DNA from 4 places in the Kocuria sp. KKT182 genome. Region 2 is predicted to be linked to each of the others. Evidence: riboswitches for the same ligand, from Rfam matches in the RefSeq annotation. Region 2 holds a riboswitch; each other region holds the start of a gene.
The links. Region 2 has a riboswitch for cyclic di-AMP ahead of ACZ2G1_RS10745 (C40 family peptidase). Riboswitches for the same ligand answer to the same signal wherever they lie in the genome.
Positions count from the first base shown of each region.

Region 1: linked by a shared signal. The riboswitch ahead of ACZ2G1_RS16930 (C40 family peptidase) and the one ahead of ACZ2G1_RS10745 (C40 family peptidase) in region 2 are both predicted to bind cyclic di-AMP.
Region 3: linked by a shared signal. The riboswitch ahead of ACZ2G1_RS03645 (C40 family peptidase) and the one ahead of ACZ2G1_RS10745 (C40 family peptidase) in region 2 are both predicted to bind cyclic di-AMP.
Region 4: linked by a shared signal. The riboswitch ahead of ACZ2G1_RS03740 (C40 family peptidase) and the one ahead of ACZ2G1_RS10745 (C40 family peptidase) in region 2 are both predicted to bind cyclic di-AMP.

Region 1 covers NZ_CM145757.1:3,646,678-3,649,875, reverse strand. Annotated here, with positions in the region: gene ACZ2G1_RS16935 (C40 family peptidase) at 1-796, opposite strand, end outside; gene ACZ2G1_RS16930 (C40 family peptidase) at 1,069-1,734, opposite strand; cyclic di-AMP (ydaO/yuaA leader) riboswitch at 1,740-1,889, opposite strand; gene ACZ2G1_RS16925 (metal-dependent transcriptional regulator) at 2,248-2,934, opposite strand; gene serC (phosphoserine transaminase) at 3,169-3,198, shown strand, end outside.
Region 2 covers NZ_CM145757.1:2,302,499-2,305,696, reverse strand. Annotated here, with positions in the region: gene ACZ2G1_RS10750 (C40 family peptidase) at 1-870, opposite strand, end outside; gene ACZ2G1_RS10745 (C40 family peptidase) at 1,148-1,810, opposite strand; cyclic di-AMP (ydaO/yuaA leader) riboswitch at 1,816-2,008, opposite strand; gene ACZ2G1_RS10740 (four-helix bundle copper-binding protein) at 2,607-3,017, shown strand.
Region 3 covers NZ_CM145757.1:804,795-807,992, reverse strand. Annotated here, with positions in the region: gene ACZ2G1_RS03660 (ArsR/SmtB family transcription factor) at 1-85, shown strand, start outside; gene ACZ2G1_RS03655 (cation efflux transmembrane domain-containing protein) at 82-780, shown strand; gene ACZ2G1_RS03650 (hypothetical protein) at 836-988, opposite strand; cyclic di-AMP (ydaO/yuaA leader) riboswitch at 1,376-1,529, shown strand; gene ACZ2G1_RS03645 (C40 family peptidase) at 1,535-2,194, shown strand; gene ACZ2G1_RS03640 (ArsR/SmtB family transcription factor) at 2,650-3,018, shown strand; gene ACZ2G1_RS03635 (cation diffusion facilitator family transporter) at 3,015-3,198, shown strand, end outside.
Region 4 covers NZ_CM145757.1:821,439-824,636, reverse strand. Annotated here, with positions in the region: gene ACZ2G1_RS03745 (DUF3105 domain-containing protein) at 1-430, opposite strand, end outside; gene ACZ2G1_RS03740 (C40 family peptidase) at 1,215-1,874, opposite strand; cyclic di-AMP (ydaO/yuaA leader) riboswitch at 1,880-2,035, opposite strand; gene ACZ2G1_RS03735 (hypothetical protein) at 2,608-2,778, opposite strand; gene ACZ2G1_RS03730 (hypothetical protein) at 2,893-3,021, opposite strand; gene ACZ2G1_RS03725 (hypothetical protein) at 3,018-3,198, opposite strand, start outside.

The DNA.
Region 1 (3,198 bases), 1.3 Mb from region 2:
CGATGTGGGCCGCACCCATGCCGCCGTCGGCGTAGTAGACGAGGTCGCCCGGCTGCGCCTGGCCGGCGGAGACCTGCGTGCCGAGGCTCAGGTAGGAGGCCGGCCAGCCGTGGTGGTTGATGCCGGCGGCGCGCAGCGCGTTGGTGACGAGCGCGGTGCAGTCCTGGCCCACGCCGAGCTGGCCCATGGCGGCGGAGGAGATGGTCGCGCCCTTGCCGGAGGCCGAGCTCTGCGGGGTGACGGTGCGCTGGGCGGCCGGAGCGGCCTGCACGGCCGGCTTCGGGGCGGGCGCGGCGGCGGGCTTCGGGGCCGGAGCCGCCTGCACGGCCGGCTTCGGCGCGGCGACCGGTGCGGGCTTCGGGGCCGGCTTCGGGGCCGGCGCGGCGGCGGGCTTCGGGGCCGGAGCCGCCTGCACGGCCGGCTTCGGGGCGGCGACCGGTGCGGGCGCGGCGGCGGCCTTCGGCGCCGGAGCGGCCACGGCGGGAGCCGCGACGACCGGGGTCTCGACCTTCTGCCGCTCGGCCTTCTTCTCGACCTTCTTCTCGGACTTCCGGTCGGACTCGACCTTCTGCACGTGGGCGACGGGCTCGAGGGACACGGCGGGCGCCGCGGCGGGGGTGGCCGCGGCCACGGCGGACAGCGGGGCGTCGGCGGAGGCGTCCTGGGCCGGAGCGGCCTGCACGGAGACGGTGGTGGCGAGGGCCAGCCCGGAGAAGGCGGCCACGGCGGCCACGGTGCGGGCCTTGCCGGAGAAGAGCGAGCCGATGCCGTTCGAGGAGGTCAGATCACGGGTCATGAGGAGTTCAGACGACTTTCTTTCGGAGCCGGGCCTGCCGGAGGGCGCGGGTGACAGCACGGATCGCCCCGGGCAGTGCGCGGGGTGGGCCGGTGTCCGGCAGGGGTGCGTTCCGGGATCGGGAACGACGGCCGGCGAGCGGAGGAGGGGGCGCCGTCCGGTCGGACAGCAGGCACCGCCGGGAACCGGGAGAGCGGTTCTCGGCGTGCGGGGTGGGGGGGTGATCGGGTGCCGCCCGCGACGAGCGGGGTCGTCGCGGGCGGCGGACCGGATCAGAAGGTGTAGTAGCCGTCCAGCTGCATGGCGTTGACGGAGTGGACCTGGGTGCCCTGGGTCGGGTTGAGGGCGGAGATCATCTTGCCGCCGCCGATGTAGATGCCCACGTGGGCGCCGCCGTTCTGCGAGACGAGGTCACCGGGCTGCGGGTTGGCGGTGGGGGTGCCCGCCGCGAACTGGGACCAGGTGGTCCGGGGCAGGTCGATGCCGTTCTGGGCGAAGACCCACTGGGTGAAGCCGGAGCAGTCCCAGGCGCCGTAGGCGGTGCCGCCGTAGACGTAGCCCGCACCCTGCGCGGACATCGCGGTGCCCACGACGCCGCCGGCGGCCGGGGCGATCTCGGTGGTGGCGGTGGACTGCGGGGTGACGCTCGAGGTGGCGGCGGTCTGCTGCGGGGCCGGGGCCGGGGCCTCGTAGGCGGGAGCGGCGGGCTGCGCGGCGACCGGGGCCTGGTAGGTGTACGAGGAGTACTCGGCCAGCGAGGCGGAGGCCGGGGCCGAGTAGGCCGCGCCGGTCTCGACGGGAGCCTGGGCGAAGGCCTGGGCCGGGGCGACGGAGCCGATCATCGCGGCGCCGGCAGCGGCGGCGATGGTGGTGTTGCGCACGACGTGCGAGGTGGTCTCGGCACGGTGGCGGGCAGCGTTCAGCGTGAAAAGCGACATGGTTGAGTTCCTCCCTTTGCCTACGAGGTGAGCTGTCGGATTCGGGTGGGAGACACCCGGCCGCAGAACGCACGCGCTCTGACGACTTAACCCCAAGGACCCGGATCACCGGGACCGAAAGTGGTTCCCCCGCTTCTGCCAAGCAGTTTCTGTGTAGAGGCCACGGGCACCGGCAGAATTCGGCGATGTGCTCCGAGGGCGCCGATCCGACCAGTGATCGGCACGCGTTGAACAGTACATGACAGATTACGGAAGTGTCACGTTTTGATCACGACAGATAACAGCCGGACAACGCCGCGGGTCTCAATGAGTAGCTATTGAGAGGAAAGGTCGAATCAATTCGCACCTGTGACGAGCTGTGCAGTGTCTTCGAGCGCCCTGGGAATCCGCCTGTCACCAGGGAAGCCGCGCCTCCGGGGTCCGGCTCGGGCCGGACTGGCCGAAAGTGGCTTGTGAACGTCCCCACACCCGGGAAGAACCGTTCGCCGCCCCGCTCCGGGAGACGGCGGCGCCTCAGGGAGCGAGGACGCGGATGGCCGCGGCGGTGCGCAGGTCGATCTCCGCGGACCGCCCCGTGGCCGCCACCTCGATGCGCACGATCTGACCGTCCACCCGGGCCGTGACCTCCGCCCCGGTGAGCACTCCCACGTCGCTCAGCACGCCCAGGAGGTCCGCGTCCGCCTGGACCACCTCCGGCAGCAGCGCCACGGTGTGCGACCCGTCCGGGTCGTGGCGGGCGGCGTCGAGCAGGGAGGGGTGCGCCGCTGCGGGGCTCTCTTCGACCCCGAGGGCGGCCAGACCGGGGATCGGCGTGCCGTACGGCGAGTACCGGGGGCTGTGCAGCAGGTCCACGAGCCGCCGCTCGACCTGCTCGCTCATCACGTGCTCCCACCGGCACGCCTCGTCGTGCACCTGGGCGAGGTCCAGGCCGATGACGTCGGCGAGCAGCCGCTCCGCCAGCCGGTGCTTGCGCATCACCTGCACCGCACGCTCACGGCCGGCAGGGGTGAGCAGCAGCGACCGGTCCTGGCCCACCGTCAGCAGCCCGTCCCGCTCCATCCTGGACACCGTCTGCGAGACCGTGGGCCCGGAGTGGTCGAGGCGCTCGACGATCCGCGCCCGCATCGGCGTGATCCCCTCCTCCTCGAGCTCGAGGACGGTCCGCAGGTACATCTCCGTGGTGTCGATCAGGTCGCTCATGCCTCAGTCATCCTTCGTCCGGCCGTCCCGGCCCGGGGATCCCGCCCGGTCCGGTCTTCCCGCACGAGCTTAGTGCGCGAGCCCTCCGGCCGCCCGGAGGGAGGAGGCGCCCGCGGGGCCCGCCGTCCGCGGGTGGGGCAGAATGGGCCGAGTCGCGAACGGCGCGAGCGGCCTCCGCGGCGGCCGTGCCCGTCGCGCACCACCCGCCGCACGTCACCCACGAGGGAGCGCCCGTTGCCCGCACACGTCACCATCCCCCAGCAC
Region 2 (3,198 bases):
GATGACGGTGCTGCCGCCGTTCCAGCCGCCGTGGACGGCCTTGCCTCCGCCGATGTACACGCCGATGTGGGCTGTGCCCATGCCGCCGTCGGCGTAGTAGACGAGGTCGCCGGGCTGGGCCTGGCCGGCGGAGACCTGGGTGCCGAGCGTGAAGTATTCAGCCGGCCAACCACGGAAGTTGATCCCGGCGGCCCGCAGGGCGTTGCTCACCGCTGCGGTGCAGTCCTGTCCGACGCCGAGCTGTCCCATGGCCGCGGAGGCGATGGTGGCGCCCTTGCCGGAAGAGGAGCTCTGCGGGGTGACCGTGCGCTCGGCGGCCGGAGCGGCCTGCACGGCCGACTTTGGGGCGGGAGCGGCGGCGGGCCTCGGGGCCGCCTGCGCAGTCGGCTTCGAGACGGGGGCCGCCACCGGGGCGGGTGCGGCGACAGGCTTCGGGACCGCCTGGACGACTGGCTCCTGGACAACTGACACCGGGGCGGGTGCGACGGCCGGGGCGGGTGCGGCCACAGCCTTCGGTGCCGCAACGGCCACGGCCCTCGGTGCCGGAGAGGCCACGGCGGGTGTCGCGACGACCGGGGCATCGACTTGCTGCTCCGGCTTCTGCTCGGTCTTCTTCTGGCCGGTCTGCTTCTCGGCTGTGGTCACGTGGGCGACCGGCTCGAGGGACAGGGTGGGCGCTGCGGTGGGGGTGGCTGCGGCGACGGCCGACAGTGGGGCGTCGGTGGCGGCGCCCTCCTGGGCCGGGGTTGCCTGCACGGAGACAGTGGTGGCCAGGGCCAGGCCGGAGAAGGCGGCGACGGCGGCCACGGTGCGGGCCTTGCCGGTGAGGAGGGAGCCAATGCCGTTGGAGGAGTTCAGGTCACGATTCATGAGGGGGTGAGCAGGCTTTCTGGAGGGTCGGGCGGATCTGCCGGAACGGTGCGGTGGCAGTACGGATCACCCCGCGGGGAATGCGAGGTGCGGCGGCGTACGGTGACGCGACGGTCCGGATCGGAAACACCGTGGGCGGCGGATGGGTGGAGGGGGAAGTGCTGTGTCCGCTAGGGACGAGATGCTTACTCGAGAGGGTGGGGCTCACTGATGCCGTCGGTGGAGCAGCCGGGGCCCTCCGCGACGACTTTCTGGCCGTTGCGGAGGGTGGGCCGGGTCAGCGGTAGGTGTAGTAGCCGTCCACCGGCATGGCGTTGACGGAGTGGACGAAGGTGCCCTGGGCGGGGTTCAGGGCGGAGATCATCTTGCCGCCGCCGATGTAGATGCCGATGTGGTTGCCGCCGTTCTGGGAGACGAGGTCCCCGGGCTGCGGGGTGGTCGTGGGGGTGGCTGCGGCGATCTGCTGGAAGCTGGTGCGGGGGAGCTCGATGCCGTTCTGGGCGTAGGCCCACTTCGTGAACCCGGAGCAGTCCCAGGCGCCGAAGGCGGTCCCGCCCCAGACGTAGCCGGTGCCGGCGCCTTGCATCGCGGTGCCCACGATCCCGGAGGCACCGGTGATCTCGGTGATGTCCGCCGATTGGGTGGACACCGTCGCGGTCGAAGCGCTCTGTTCCGGAGCGGCCGGGGCCTGGGTGGAGGCGGTGGTGATGGTCTGCGGGGCGACCGCAGCCGGGGAGGCCGTCGCCGTGTAGGCCGTCAGTGCCGACGCGGGGGCCGAGTAGACGCTGGCGGTGTCCGCGGGGACCTCGGCGTAGGCCTGGGCCGGGGCGATGGAGCCGATGAGCGCCGCCCCGGCGGCGGCGGTGATCGTGGTGGTACGCACCAGGTGCGAGGTGGTCTCGGCGCGGTGGCGGGCAGTGCTGCGCTTAAAAATAGTCATGGGTGTGTTCCTCCCTTTGCCTACGAGGTGAGCTGTCGGATGCGGGTGGGAGACACCCGGCCGTCCCGGACGCAGACGTCCTGGTCGGCTTAACCCCTAGGTCCCGGATCACCGGGACCGAAAATGGTTCCCCCGCTTCTGCCAAGCGATTTCTCTTCAGGAACCTCGGGCACCGGCAGAATTCGGCGATGTGCACGAGGGCGCCGACCGGATCAATCAGCGGCACGCAGTGGACAGTAGCCCATCCATAACGAAAGTGTCACGTTTAGATCACGACCCAGATTCTTGCTTCAGTCGGGACTGAGACGTGGGGCGGCTGACCCTGAAAAGGCTCGTCCCAGAAGCAGTAGGTTCGTCGCTCGTTTGGACTCGCATCGCGGCTAGCGGTGCGTCAGAGACCGTCTGACTAGGCAAAACGGCAGCCTAGCACGTCTTTTCATGGACACAACTAATAAGGACAAGGGGTTTGGGGCCGTGCGCGACCTTCAGCGTCCCTAGTGGTGGCACCGAGGACCCTCCGAGAATGTATTGAGCTTCCTTCCAGGTTGGGTGGATTTCGGCGTGCCTTTTCGGACCGCACAGCGAGATTTCTTCACGAGATCTCCATAATCGCCAGGCTCCACCGCGGTGAAGGGCAGCTGAGGGGGTGCCACTATGCGCCACTGTGGCGTAAATCTTCATCAAATCTTCAAGATTCTGGGGCGCGTCACACTGAAAAGGCAGTCTACTGTCGATGGCATGGCGGGCGGTTTCCGGCCGGTTCGTCTCCTGGAGAAAACCGACGAAGGAGCAAGCCATGACTCATCACGTGAGCGCGATGCTGGAGACCTACCCGAAGGACCTCGGCGGGGTGGATAAGGAGAAACTGGCCGCCTGTATCGAGGCCTGTTTCGAGTGCGCCCAGACCTGCACCGCCTGCGCCGATGCCTGCCTGTCCGAGGACATGGTTGCCGAGCTGACCAAGTGCATCCGCACCAACCTCGACTGCGCGGACCTGTGCGAGGCCACCGGGCGGGTGCTCTCGCGGCACACCGGTTACGACGCGAACATCACCTTGGATGCGATCAAGGCCTGCCAGATGGCCTGCAAGGCGTGTGCGGATGAGTGCGAGCAGCACGCCTCCATGCACGAGCACTGCCGGATCTGTGCCGAGGCCTGCCGTCGCTGCGAGGCCGCCTGCGCCGAACTGGTCGCCTCCCTGGGCTGAGTTTGGCCCCCACTGACCCATCACCCGGGCGGAAGGGGCGGTGAAAAGGCTCGTGGCCGACAGGGATCGGCGCCACGGTCCACCTCAGGCCTGTAGAGGTCAGGGCACCGCCATGACGCACCTGCCGCCCGGGTGGTGTACCTAATGCTCGAAGAACTTCCCAGAGGAGTGAGGACAACAA
Region 3 (3,198 bases), 1.5 Mb from region 2:
CGGGGCCGCCCTGGGGGACCTGCTGGAGCTGGTGGTCACCGTGGACCCGACCTGCTGCTCCCCGGAAGGATGCACCTGCACATGACCTCCCTGACCCTGGACCCCAAGCCCATCGCCGATGCACGCCGGGCGGTGCTGCATCGCAGGGTGCGCTGGATCGTGGCCGGCACCATCACCTACAACGTGCTCGAGGCGGTCATCGCCCTGACCGCCGGCACCATCGCCTCCTCCTCGGCGCTGATCGGCTTCGGCCTGGACTCGATCGTGGAGGTCCTCTCCGCGGCGGCGGTGGCGTGGCAGTTCGCCGCCCCGGACCCGCACCGACGGGAAAAGGTGGCGATGCGGGTGATCGCGTTCTCCTTCTTCGGCCTGGCTGCCTTCGTCACCGTCGATGCGATCCGCGCCCTGCTCGGGGCCGCCGAGCCGGAACACTCCCCGGTCGGGATCGCCCTGGCCGCGGTGAGCCTGCTCATCATGCCGTTCCTGTCCTGGTTCGAACGCCGCACCGGCCGGGAGCTGGGCTCTGCTTCTGCGGTGGCCGATTCCAAGCAGACCCTGCTGTGCACCTACCTCTCCGCCGTGCTGCTGGTAGGCCTGGTGCTCAACAGCACCCTGGGCTGGTCCTGGGCCGACCCGCTGGCTGCGCTGGTGATCGCCGCCGTGGCGGTCAAGGAGGGGCTGGAGGCCTGGCGCGGAGACGCCTGCTGCACTCCCGTTGCGGTCCTCACCGCCGAGGACGGTGCACACTGCGGTGGATGCGGTCCCAACTGCGCCCACTGAGCACGGTCGGCACGCGTCGGCGCCCCGAGACGAGGACGCCGGGGCGCACGGCTTCTCAGGAACCGAGGTAGACGGAGATCGCGGCGAACAGCGCAACTCCGCCGGTGAGCAGGATCGGTCCCGGCACGCTGGTGTCGCCTTCGTGGGCTTGGTCGGGCATCTCCTCGACCACAACGCTGGCTAACGTTCCGCCAGTCAGTGCGAGCATGGACAGAGCCCAAATTTCCGGGGCTTGATGCAGCGCGAAATATCCCAGGATGGCCGCGGGCTTCGCTCTCGATCCACCCGCCGCGCCTTTTGAAGTGGCTCCTGTCCCCACCGCTGTGTGGGCGACGACTCCCCGCGCAGCGCCCACGCACCAACAAGCCACCTCACTCAAAGCGCAGAGCGCCCCGCCTTTCTCGGGAAATTAACAGGAAAAAGCCGACAACAATTCAGGTCTTCATCAAGCCTTGACCACTTCTTTACGATCTCTATACATTCCCGAATCGGATTGTGATTGTTTCGTAATCTCCTTGTACTCTTCAGTGCGTGCCGACCACTGATCCTGTCGGCGCCCTCGTGGCACATCGCCGAGTTCTGCCGGTGCCCGGGGTTCCTGAAGAGAAATCGCTTGGCAGAAGCGGGGGAACCATTACCGGTCCCGGTGATCCGGGGCCTTGGGGTTAAGTCTCAGAGCGCGTGCGTTCTGCGACCGGGTGTCTCCCACCCGCATCCGACAGCTCACCTCGTAGGCAAAGGGAGGAACTCCACCATGTCGCTTTTCAAGCTGAACGCTGCCCGCCACCGCGCCGAGACCTCGTCCCGAGCTGTGCGCACCACCACCATCGCCGCCGCCGCCGGCGCAGCGCTGGTGGGCTCCATCGCTCCGGCCCAGGCCTACGCCGAAATCCCCGCCGCCTCCGGGTCCTCCTATGCGGCTCCGGCCTCGGCGATGGCCGATCTGGCCTCCTACACCTACCAGGCCCCGGTCGCCGCGCAGCCCGCCGCCCCCGCCGACCAAGCCCCGGCCCCGCAGCAGAGCGCCGCCACCTCGAGCGTGAGCCCGCAGTCCACCGCCATCACCGAGATCGCCCCGGCCGCCGGCGGCATCGTGGGCACGGCCATGCAGGGCGTGGGCACCGGCTACGTCTGGGGCGGGACCTCCTTCGGGGCCTGGGACTGCTCCGGATTCACCGGCTGGGTCTACGCCCAGAACGGCATCGACATCCCCCGCACCAGCTTCCAGCAGATCGCCGCCGCCACCCCGACGTCCAACCCGCAGCCTGGTGACCTGGTGTCCCAGAACGGCGGCAACCACATCGGCATCTACATCGGTGGCGGCAAGATGGTCTCGGCGCTGAACCCGACCCAGGGCACCTTCGTCCACTCCGTCAACGCCATGCCCGTCGACGGGTACTACACCTACCGGTGAGTCTCGCCGATGTGGTGAAGGCCGGCCGGTGGGCTCATCCGTCAGGTGCGGAGTGCCCCGCCAGGATCATCGTCGATGGACCGCATGGGTGCACTCGGATGGACCGCATGGGTGCACTCCGCAGCTGTAGCCGCAGACTCGAACGATTGCCACGATCCTGTCGATGTGCACACGCCAGCGAATCGGCACACGGGGAGCAGTCCTGCGGAGAGGATCGGAGAGTGCTCATGGCCTTGCCCTGTCTTCCGCTGGACGCGGGCAGTGCTTATCCTGCTCCGCCTCGGCATTGGAGCGAGAGCCCTTAGGGTGCAGCGATGGCTCGGGGGACGGGGATGCCGCAGTGGCGGACGGCACCCCCGTCCGCCCTCACCGTATGAATACGAGCTGGACATTGCCCGATCATCAAGGGAAGCCCCTCATCTCCTTTGATACAGATTCTGCTGTACGGTTATTGGATGAGGATCTTGTCCCCGGTCGCGGTGATGTCCCGTTTCGGCAAAGCACTGGCCGATCCCACCCGGGCCGCGGTGCTGCTGCAGCTGCAGCAGGGCCCAGCGGTGCCCTCGGAACTGGCGGCCCGGATCGGGGTGAGCCGGCAGATCCTGTCCAACCACCTGGCCTGTCTGCGCGACTGCGGGTTGGTCGTGGGCGTGCCGGTGGGGCGCAACGTGCGCTATGAACTCTCGGACCCCAAGCTGGCCCACGCGTTGGAGGACCTGCTGGGCACTATCCTCACCGTCGAACCGGTGTGCCGGTGCGGGACACCCGAGTGCGCCGCCGAGGCCCTCGCCGATGACGCCACCACCCAGGAGATTCCGGTATGAGCGGCGAGCACGATCATTCCCACGCCGGCGCCGGGCGGAGGGGGAAACTGGCAGTGGTGTTCGCCATCACCGCCACGATTATGGTCGCCGAGATCATCGGTGCGGTGGTCTCGGGCAGCCTGGCGCTGCTGGCCGATGCCGGGCACATGTTCACCGACTCGGCCGGGCTGCTCATCGCCC
Region 4 (3,198 bases), 1.5 Mb from region 2:
GGGCCTCAGCCTGGTCCTCGGACAGGGCCGAGGGGTCGTAGGCGGCCCACACTGCCCCGTGCTCCAAGGCGTGCACGGCGTTCTCCTCGGGCACCGGCTCGGTGTAGACCCCGCAGTTGAGCCAGTCACTGGCGTGGTCCCCGCCCACCGGAGGGGACTGCTCGTAGTCCACCGCGGTCTCCACATGGGAGTTGCCGAGGCCCTCGAAGGTCTGCAGCCCGGCGATCTCGATGTCCTCCCGCGCCTGGGGCGGGGGATCGTTGATCACCGCCACCGTCACCAGGGCCGCCACCGCCGCGACAGCCGTCACCGCACCCGCGCCCGCCAGGACCCGCCGCCTGCGGGTGGCCCGGGCATCGGCCGCCCAGTGCTTCTCCAGCAGCGCAGCGCGTTCCTGCCGCGCCCGCTCCGGGTCCGTACCACCAGCCATGCGTCCTCCTTGAAAGGCCCAAAAAGGGTCTTGCTCCTCATGAACGGGCAGGACAGTAGCCCACTGCGCTGAGCCTTTCCTGCAAGGCCTTCTTGGGAAGATCGTCCACCACCCACTCCTGGACATGTGGGCGAGTGTGCATCCTCGAGCGCAGGAGAGGCGCGTCCTCGGTGGCTAACGACGACGACGCAGGAGATCCCGGCCTGGGGCGGGAAGTAAGGACCGGGTGCGCACTCCTCGCTGGTCGTTCAAAGAGGACGCACCCGGAGTATGTGATGCCTGAACCGGCTCAGCGTAGGCAAACCTGGACCGGCCCGGAGCCGACGTTGACGCTGTCGAGGACCGCCTGGTGGCCGTTCCAGCCGCCGTGCACGGCCTCGCCACCGCCGGGATGGACCCCGGTGTGGGCGCCCCCGGGGAGCAGTCGACGAGGACACCGGTCTAGGTCTGGACGGTGGAGACGCGGGCGCCGGACTCAAGTGATCGGCCGGTTAGCCGCGGAAACTGGTTCCGGCCGCGCCCAGCGCATCACTCACCGCCCCAGTGCAGGCCTGATCCCGGACGGTGTCACCGAAACGACCGATGTCCGACGGGGGTGCTTTCGGAAAGAAGCACTCCCGCAGCAGGTGAAGGGCGCAGCAGGTGAAGGGCGCAGCAGGTGAAGGGCGCAGCAGGTGAAGGGCACAGCAGGTGCGCGTGAGGTAGAGGCGGCCCGGCCCCGGGTGAGAGCGGTCCGGGGATCTGCTGCGGTGACCCCGTGGGGCACCGCAGCAGCGAGTCCGGCTCAGCGGTAGGTGTAGTACCCGTCGACGGGCATGGCGTTGACGGAGTGGACGAAGGTGCCCTGGGTCGGGTTCAGCGCCGAGACCATCTTGCCGCCACCGATGTAGATGCCGATGTGGTTGCCGCCGTTCTGGGACACCAGGTCACCAGGCTGCGGGTTGGACGTCGGGGTGGCGGCGGCGATCTGCTGGAAGCTGGTGCGGGGGATGTCGATGCCGTTCTGGGCGTAGACCCAGCCGGTGAATCCGGAGCAGTCCCAGGCCCCGAAGGAGGTCCCGCCCCAGACGTAGCCGGTGCCCACGCCCTGCATGGCCGTGCCCACGATGCCGCCGGCGGCCGGGGCGATCTCGGTGATGGCGGTGGACTGCGGGCTCACGCTCGAGGTGGCGGCGCTCTGCTGCGGGGCCGGGGCTTGGTCGGCGGGGGCGGCGGGCTGCGCGGCGACCGGGGCCTGGTAGGTGTAGGAGGCCAGATCGGCCATCGCCGAGGCCGGAGCCGCATAGGAGGACCCGGAGGCGGCGGGGATTTCGGCGTAGGCCTGGGCCGGAGCGATGGAGCCCACCAGCGCTGCGCCGGCGGCGGCGGCGATGGTGGTGGTGCGCACAGCTCGGGACGAGGTCTCGGCGCGGTGGCGGGCAGCGTTCAGCTTGAAAAGCGACATGGTGGAGTTCCTCCCTTTGCCTACGAGGTGAGCTGTCGGATGCGGGTGGGAGACACCCGGCCGCAGAACGCACGCGCTCTGAACGGCTTAACCCCAAGGCCCCGGATCACCGGGACCGGTAATGGTTCCCCCGCTTCTGCCAACCGATTTCTCTTCAGGAACCCCGAGCACCGGCAGAACTCGGCGATGTGCCACGGGGGCGCCAAGAAGATCAGCTCTCGGCACGAGGAGGACAATACAGGGCCCACCCCCTAATGTCACGTTTTGGTCACGGCCGCCGATCGGGTGGTCGTCTTGGTTGCCGAGGGTGCTCAGCAACGTGTTCCCGGCCCAGTGGAGCTTCGTTTCGGGCGGGAACATCAGTGTGTTCACCGTTAGCGGGGGCATGGCCGGGGAGAGTCCCTGATGGGCCCGAAGATGCACACCCTCGGCACGCCTGCGGCGGCCTGTCAGCACTGGGAGACCGCCGGTGGCTGCGGTGGGCGGTTTCCGCGCGTAGGGCAAGAAAAGCGATCGAGGCTCTCGGGCGGAGGCTTCGGAGGATATCGGAGGATAAATTCAGCGCGCGCTCATGTCTGCCGTAATCCGCCATCCGAACGAAGCACATTTCTTCATCGAATCTTCATGCCTTCAGCGTGTAGAGGAATAACGGGCACGCTCAAGGGCAGGACAGGAATCGATGTGTTCTCCGGCAGGTGATTCGACTGCATGGCCCTAGGAGCACGCCCGGGGGTCAGTGTTCAGACGGCATCGACACGGCCGCCTCCAAGACGTTGATTCCGTTTGCGGCAACGGGAAATCCGGAGGATGCTTCGTCTGCTGCTTCCTCGATACTGCCGGTATATCCGGGCAGGACCAGGGCGCACCCCAGGACGAGGGCGGTGATGGTGATGGTGCGCTTCACAGGGGGCCTCCAATCGGCGGGGCGAGCGGGCAACGGCATCGGCCGCTCGAGACGCCAACAAGATATCCGCCTCGCCGTGGCGACGCCTGCCAAGCCCTTGCGAAATGACCGCCTCTACCCGAGGGGGTGGTCGTTGCGGTCCATCTGCCAGTCGGCCAGGTCCACGGAGACCGCCGCGGCGGCGCCGGCCCACAGAGAGAAGTCGAGCCATTTCCCGCTGAGCTGGAACCGGTCGTCGCTCACGGTCGGTCCTGCCCGGCGGGCCCGTCTTGGCCGAGCGGGACGGTGTCCTTCCAGAAGCCCTGGGCGCGGAGGAACCTCTCGAGGTTCTCGCAGTGGTCGGGGCACGCCAGCCAGCTCTTGCGGTGGTGTGGGGTGTGGATGCGCGGGTTGTTCCAGCGGATCCGCCACGCGGCGTCC